2 regions of the Kitasatospora sp. NPDC004615 genome follow, and region 2 is predicted to be linked to the other one. Evidence: predicted binding sites of a transcription regulator. Region 2 holds the regulator's gene; the other holds the start of a gene.
The links. Region 2 encodes HspR, which represses chaperone genes until heat shock. Its sites were predicted from a motif close to TTGAGNNNNNNNNNCTCAA; they were not measured.

Region 1: lon (endopeptidase La) is a predicted target of HspR. The motif match lies at 1,954-1,972, and genes of this name have one in related genera.

What each region holds. Positions count from the first base shown of each region.
Region 1 covers NZ_JBIALQ010000002.1:239,712-243,668, reverse strand. The annotation lists gene ACFYS8_RS07995 (ATP-binding protein) at 1-19, opposite strand, end outside; gene ACFYS8_RS07990 (response regulator transcription factor) at 98-832, opposite strand; gene ACFYS8_RS07985 (rhomboid-like protein) at 1,190-1,885, shown strand; gene lon (endopeptidase La) at 1,995-3,957, shown strand, end outside.
Region 2 covers NZ_JBIALQ010000003.1:298,681-302,637, reverse strand. The annotation lists gene ACFYS8_RS12495 (helix-turn-helix domain-containing protein) at 1-888, opposite strand, end outside; gene ACFYS8_RS12490 (heat shock protein transcriptional repressor HspR) at 1,096-1,614, opposite strand; gene dnaJ (molecular chaperone DnaJ) at 1,622-2,773, opposite strand; gene grpE (nucleotide exchange factor GrpE) at 2,910-3,500, opposite strand; gene dnaK (molecular chaperone DnaK) at 3,497-3,957, opposite strand, start outside.

The DNA of each region.
Region 1 (3,957 bases), on a different contig from region 2:
GTTGCTGTGGAAAGGTCATGTGTCCCCAGAACTCGTCCCCCGTGCACGACCGGACCGCCGCGCGGGCCCCCCGGAGGCCCGGACCGGCGGCTCCGGGTCAGGACAGCGGAGCCTCCAGCGCGTAACCCACGCCGTGCACCGTACGGATCCAGCTCGCACCGATCTTCCGGCGCAGCGCCTTCACGTGACTGTCGACCGTGCGGGTGCCGGACGCGTCGGTCCAGTCCCACACCTCGGCCAGCAGCTGCTCGCGGGTCAGCACCGCACGCGGCTGCGCGGCCAGGCAGGCCAGCAGGTCGAACTCGGTCGGCGTCAGGTGCACGTCGCCCGAACCCAGCCGGACCCGGCGCTGCACGTGGTCGATCTCCAGCTCGCCGAAGCGCAGGCTGCCGAGAGCCGGCGTGCGGGCCGCCTGCTGGGCGCGCTCCACCCGGCGCAGCAGCACGTTCACCCGGGCCGCCAGCTCGCGCATCGAGAACGGCTTGGTCATGTAGTCGTCCGCGCCGACGCCCAGACCGACCAGCAGGTCCGTCTCGTCGTCCCGCGCGGTCAGCATCAGCACCGGCACCGGGCGCTGGGCCTGGATCCGGCGGCACACCTCGAGGCCGTCGAAGCCCGGCAGCATGATGTCGAGCACCACCAGGTCGGGCTGCCAGGTGTGGAACCCGTCCACTGCGCCCGGCCCGTCGTGGGCCACCGCCACCTTGAAGCCCTCGGCTCCCAGGCGCGCCGCGATCGACTCCGCGATGGTCGGCTCGTCCTCCACGACGAGCACCCGTCGCTGGGTACCCACCGGGCCACTGCTGATCGTCTCTTGCTGAATCTCTGTCACGGTCACGCCACCGCCCCCAGGGCTGCGGGCCGGCCGTCTGTGGGGACGGCGGGCTCCGCGTCGTAGTCGTCTCAATCCGTCTTGGGCTGTTGCCCCGCCCGCCGGCGCTGCTCCTGGCAGCGTACGGACGCCGTCCCCGCCCGGGTGGGCTGACCGGATGATTCCGGCCGGGACCGTCATGCTTGGCAGGTCCCCGATCGGACGGGCACGGGCCAGTACCTTACCCAAAGCACTTGCGACCTGTAACGGTACGTGTGCGAGCGGCATATGCACGGACAGTGGTCTTCACAGGACTTACCCAGACACCTCTCACCTGCCACCCGTATCGTGGGGCGGACGAAGCGTTCGGGAGGCACGATGACCAGCGCGGAACTGCGACGACGGCTGATCCGGCCGGGCCTGCGGGCCGTCCCCACCCCCCGGGCGAACCCGTTCGCGCTCGGTTACCTCGGCCTGCTGCTCGGCACCACGCTCTACGCCCGCTTCGGCGACCCCGACACCGTGCACCGGCTCCAGTCGGTGTCCTCCACCGACGCGCACAACCTGCTCGTCCACCCCGTGGTCTCCCTCATCGGCAGCGGCCTGTGGGTCGCCGGCTCGGTCTGGGCGCCCTACTTCTGGGCCTTCCTCTGCACCGTCGCACCTCTTGAACGACGGGCGGGGGGAGTCCGTGCCCTCGGCGTCTTCGGGGCCGGGCACATCGGCGCGACGCTGCTCTCGCAGGGGGTGGCCGTGGCGAGTGTGGCCGGCGGGGCGGCCGGGCCCGATGTGCTGGACGCGATGGACATCGGCGTCAGTTACGGGGTGCTGGCCTCGCTCGGCGGGCTGGCCGGACTGCTGCCGCGGCCCGGGCGGGCCGTCGCGCTGGGCGCGGGGCTGGCGTTGATCGGGCACCAGTTGTTCTCCGACCCCGATCTGGTGACTTCGGTCGGGCACCCGGCGGCGTTGCTGTTGGGTGTGGCGATGTGGCCGTGGCTGAGGCGCGGCAGGGGGCCGCGCGGGCCGGAGCGGGTGTGGGCGTGGAAGCGCTCGACGGCCGTCGCGGAGGGCTGAGACGTCCACCCTGAGTCCCCTTCGCTCAGGGTGAACACCCGGAGGGGAACAACCGAGGCGTGCCAAACCTTAGTCAGGTCAGCTCAACTTCACTGACTGGGGAGAGATCATGGCATCGACGTCCATTCCGCTCACTCTGCCCGTGCTGCCCCTCGACGACGAGGTGGTGCTCCCTGGCATGGTGGTTCCGCTGGAGCTTTCGGATCCGGAGGTGAGGGCTGCCGTGGAGGCGGCCAGGGCGGGGAGCAACGGGGGGAAGCCGCAGGTGCTGCTGGTGCCGCGGCTCGACGGGTCGTACGCGGCGGTGGGTGCGCTGGCGACGGTCGAGCAGGTCGGGCGGCTGGCGGACGGTGACCCGGCGGCGCTGGTACGCGCGGTGCGCCGGGTGCGGATCGGCAAGGGGACGACCGGGCCGGGGGCGGCGCTGTGGGTGGAGACCACGCCGTTCCAGGAGTCGGACGCCGGGCTGCCGGTGGCAGGTCGGGCGGCCGAGCTGGCCAAGGAGTACAAGGCGCTGTCCACCAAGTGGCTGCGCAAGCGCGGGGCATGGCAGATCGTGGACCGGGTGGCCGCGATCGAGGACATCGGCGAGCTCGCGGACAACATCGGGTACGCGCCGTTCGCCACCGCCGAGCAGAAGCTGAAGGTGCTGCTGGAGGCCGACCGTCAGGCCCGGCTGGAGTACGCGCTGGGCCTGCTGCGCGAGCACCTCGCGGAGGAGGAGGTCAACGACACCATCCGCAAGGACGTCGAGGAGGGCGTCGCCAAGCAGCAGAAGGAGTTCCTGCTGCGCCGCCAGCTGGAGGCCGTCCGCAAGGAGCTGGCCGAGCTGAACGGTGAGGCGGGTACTGAGGAGGATGACTACCGGGCGCGGGTGGAGGCGGCCGAGCTGCCCGAGAAGGTCCGGGAGGCGGCGCTCAAGGAGGTCGACAAGCTGGAGCGTTCCAGTGATCAGTCGCCCGAGGGCTCGTGGATCCGCACCTGGCTGGACACCGTGCTGGAGCTGCCGTGGAACGAGCGCTCCGAGGATTCGTACGACATCGCCGCCGCGCGTGCCGTGCTGGACGCCGACCACACCGGCCTGGCGGACGTGAAGGACCGGATCGTCGAGTACCTGGCGGTCCGCAAGCGCCGGGCCGACCAGGGGCTCGGCCAGATCGGCGGCCGGCGCGGAGGTGCGGTGCTGGCGCTGGTCGGCCCGCCCGGTGTCGGCAAGACCTCGCTGGGCGAGTCGGTGGCCCACGCGATGGGCCGGTCGTTCGTCCGGGTGGCGCTGGGCGGCGTCCGGGACGAGGCGGAGATCCGCGGCCACCGGCGGACGTACGTGGGCTCGATCCCCGGCCGGATCGTCCGGGCGATCAAGGAGGCCGGGACGATGAACCCGGTGGTGCTGCTGGACGAGATCGACAAGGTCGGCTCGGACTACCGGGGCGACCCGGCGGCGGCGCTGCTCGAGGTGCTGGACCCGGCACAGAACCACACCTTCCGGGACCACTACTTGGAGGTCGAGCTCGACCTGTCCGACGTAGTGTTCCTGGCCACCGCCAACGTGCTGGAGGCCATCCCGGAGCCGCTGCTGGACCGGATGGACCTGGTCCGGCTGGACGGTTACACCGAGGACGAGAAGGTCTCCATCGCCCGCGACCACCTGCTGCCCCGCCAGCTCGCCAAGGCGGGCCTCGCCGCGGAGCAGCTGACGGTGGACGAGGAGGCGCTGCGCCGGCTCGCCGCCGAGTACACCCGGGAGGCGGGCGTCCGGAACCTGGAGCGGTCGATCGCGCGGATCCTGCGCAAGGTCGCCGCGCAGACCGAGCTGGGCGAGCGCGAGCTGCCGGCCGCGATCGGCCCGGACGACCTGCGGGCGCTGCTGGGCCGGCCGCACCACGTGCCGGAGTCGGCGCAGGAGCCGACCGAGCGTCGCACCGCGGTGCCCGGGGTGGCGACCGGCCTGGCGGTCACCGGGGCCGGTGGTGACGTCCTCTACATCGAGGCGTCGCTGGCGGACGCGGAGACCGGCTCGACCGGGCTGACGCTGACCGGGCAGCTGGGCGACGTGATGAAGGAGTCGGCGC
Region 2 (3,957 bases):
CCGCCTGGCAATGGTGCGATGGGCGATCCCTTCCAGCATCATTCGCACGATCTGCCGACGCATTCGGGTGACCACCAGGGGTGGAATTCCGTGGTCGCCGGTGAACGGAATTGCCCGTTCCCATTGGCTGTTGAACACCCCGACGATGTAGTCGATGACCGAGTCGTCCCGGATGAACGCCGCGCGATCGCGGTTCTCCTCGTCCCCCACGGTGACGACCGCGACCTGGCGATCGATGACGATGAGTTTGGCGAAGGCTTCGTCGAGCGTTCTGACCTGGCACCCTTCCTGGGTGACCGCCTGGACGTAACTGACCGTCGGGTTCGAATAGCGGGCGCTGGGCTGGTAGATCGTACGGATCGTGCCGCCGCGTTCCACGAATTTCAGGTCACGGGCGATCGCGATTTTCAGCGCGTCCTCGCCGCGGCCGCCGCCGGGTTGCGCGGTGAGCATTTCCTTCGCACCGTTGGCCATCAGCGTCGCCAGCCGTTGGTTGATGTTCCCGCGGCCCTGGACATATGCGATGGAACCGCCGGCCTCCGGGCGGCTGATGTAGCTCTGGTATTCCCGGTTCAGGTCCTGCAGGGTGTGGTGGATCGAGACCGAGCGCCGGAGTATTTCGCCGGCTTCCTGCTGGAGCTCCAGCGTCAGCGATTCCGCCAGTTGTTGGGGATCCTTCACGGCGTAGGTGCCGGACGGTCCCACCTCCGCCTGAAGCAGGCCGATGGCCAGCAACTCCTGCAAGGGGCCGGCGATTTGACCGGGTGACAGGCTGCCGGCATCGCGCTCGGTCAGCCTGCCTCCGGTCTGTACGGCGCGGACGTAGAGGGACCTGGCCTCCGGGGACAGGGCCGGGGTGACGGCACTGCTCCTCTGCTCAGTACTCATGTCCATGACTCCTTGCCTGAGCTGGGGCTTCCGGCAGTTCGGGAGCGTCTTCCGGCCCGCATCATAGAGCGAAGGGCGCTCGGTTCCGCCGAATTACCGGATCGGAGCGGAGCCGGAAGCACGTCCTCTCCCAAGACTCTGGCAGCACACCGAAACCGCCGACACCCCCCGGTGGGCAGGAATGTCGACGGTTCGTGGTCGGGCCGGTCAGCGCTTGGGGCGCCAGACCACCAGGGCGCTGGACTGCGTGACCTGCTGGTAGGGCACCAGGTCACGGCGGTAGGAGGCGTGCACGGCGGCCTCGCGCTGCTGCAGGGTGGCGGCGGCGCCCTCCAGGGCGTCGACCAGTTCGGAGACCCGGGACTGCAGGGCGGCGACCTGGTTCTCCAGTTCGATGATCCGCTTGATGCCGGCCAGGTTGATGCCCTCGTCCTGGGAGAGGCGCTGGACCTCGCGCAGCTGCTGGATGTCACGCGCGGAGTAGCGCCGGCCGCGCCCGGCGGTGCGGTCCGGGCAGACCAGGCCGAGCCGGTCGTACTGGCGCAGGGTCTGCGGGTGCAGGCCGGAGAGCTCGGCGGCGACCGAGATCACGTAGACCGGGGTGTCCTCGGTGAGGACGTACGTCGGCGGACCGGCGGGGCGGCGGCCGGCGCCGGGCAGGCCCTCGCCGATGCCGGCGCCGATCCGGGCCTCGGCGCCGCGCGGGCTGTCGGGATGGGGGCTCATCGGGATCTCACGCTCCCTCCGCCGCCTTGAACAGGGCGGCTCGCGGGTCGTCCGAGGCGGTGGCCTCGCGGTACTGCTCCAGTGCGCTCAGTGCGTCGCCGCTGACGATCTTGGGTACGGCGACCTCGACGGTGACCAGCAGGTCTCCCCGGGTGCCGTCCTTGCGGGTGGCGCCCTTGCCGCGGGCCCGCATGGTCAGACCGTTGGCGCTGCCCGGGGGCAGCTTGAGCTTCACGGCCGGTCCGTTCAGGGTCGGCACCTCGATGGTGCCGCCGAGTGCGGCTTCGGGGAAGCTGACCGGCACCGTCACGGTGAGGTTGTCACCCTTGCGCCCGAACACCGGGTGCGGGTCGACGTGCACGGTGACGTACAGGTCGCCGGGCTGGCCGCCGCGCTCGCCCTGGGCGCCCTTGCCCTTGAGTCGGATCCGCTGGCTGTCCTGCACGCCGGCCGGGATCCGGACCTGCATGGTGCGGGCCGAGGAGGCCCGGCCACTGCCGTGGCAGACGGTGCACGGGTCGTCGACGATCATGCCGCGGCCCTTGCAGTCCCGGCACGGCTCGGAGAGCGCGAACGCGCCCTGGCCCCGGCTGACGGTGCCCGCGCCGACGCAGGTCGGGCAGACCCGGGGGGTGGTGCCGGTCTTGGCACCGGTGCCGGCGCAGGCCCGGCAGGCCGCCTGGGAGGTCATCCGCAGCGGCACCGTCGCGCCGTCCACGGCCTCCTCGAAGTTCAGGGTGACCTCGGTCTCGACGTCCGCGCCGCGCCGCGGCTGGGCGGTCTGCCGGCCGCCGCGGTTGAACAGGCCGCCGAACACGTCGCCGAGTCCGCCGCTGCCGCCGGCGGTGCCGCCGTTGAACAGGTCGCCGAAGTCGAAGCCGCCGCCGGCGCCACCCGCGCCGCCCGGCCGGAAACCGCCGCCGGCGAACAGCGAGCGCGCCTCGTCGTACTCCTTGCGGCGCTTCTCGTCGGAGAGCACGTCGTACGCCTCGGAGATGTCCTTGAACCGTTCCTCGGCCTTGGCATCGCCCTTGTTGGCGTCCGGGTGGAACTCCCGGGCCAACTTGCGGTACGTCTTCTTGATCTCGGCGGCGGTGGCGTCCTTGGGCACGCCGAGGACCTTGTAGTAGTCCTTCTCCACGTAGTCCTTAGCGCTCATGGCCTTTGACCGCCACCTCCCGTAATCCCGTAAGTCTGTTGGTGAAGCGTGTTGTTGGGAAGAGCCCCGATACGGCGCTGCGGAGCCGGCCGCCGTACTGGACGACGTACGACTCCGCAGCGCACAGGGACTCTACTCAGCTGTCGGACGAACCGTCAGCCTTGTCCTCGTCCGGTTCGCCGGTGGTCTGGGTGCCCGGCTGGGGCTCCGCGACCGCGACCATCGCCGGGCGGATGATCCGCTCGCCGATCCGGTACCCGGGCTGGAGGATCTGCACGCAGGTGTCCTCCGTGACGTCCGACGAGTAGCTGTGCATCAGCGCCTCGTGGATGGTCGGGTCGAAGGGCTCGCCCTCCTTGCCGAACTGCTGCAGCCCGAGCTTGGCGACGACCGTCTCCAGCGACTCGGCGACGGACTTGAAGCCACCCGTCACCTCGCCGTGCTCGCGGGCCCGGCCGATGTCGTCCAGCACCGGGATCAGCGATTCCACGATGTTGGAGACCGCGATCTCCCGGACGGTGGCCCGGTCGCGCTCGACCCGCTTGCGGTAGTTCTGGTACTCCGCCTGGAGACGCTGCAGGTCGGCGGTACGCTCGCCGGCCTCGCGCTTGGCGGCGGCCAGCTCGTCGGCACCCGCACCCGCGACAGCCTCTTCGGCGGCCTTCAGCACGGCTTCCTCGGCGGCGGAGTCGTCGCCGGGCTGCTCGCCCTGCGGCTTCTCCGTCATGCCGCACCGCCCTTGGGCTTCTCGTCGTCGACGATCTCGGCGTCGACCACGTCGTCGTCCTTGGCGCCGGCCTCGCCGGCCCCGGCCGCACCGGTGGCCGCACCCGCGCCGTCGGCCTGCGCGTACAGCGCCGCGCCGAGCTTCTGGGCAGTGGTGGAGACCTTCTCGGTGGCGGTGCGGATGGCCGCGATGTCCTCGCCCTTGAGGGCTTCCTTGAGCTCGGTGATCGCCGTCTCGACCTCGGTCTTGACGTCGGCCGGGAGCTTGTCGGCGTTGTCCGCGATGAACTTCTCGGTCGAGTAGACGAGCTGCTCGCCCTGGTTGCGGGTCTCCACGGCCTCGCGGCGCTTGTGGTCCTCCTCCGCGTAGCGCTCGGCTTCCTCGCGCATGCGGTTGACCTCGTCCTTCGGCAGCGAGGAGCCGCCGGTGACGGTCATCTTCTGCTCCTTGCCGGTGC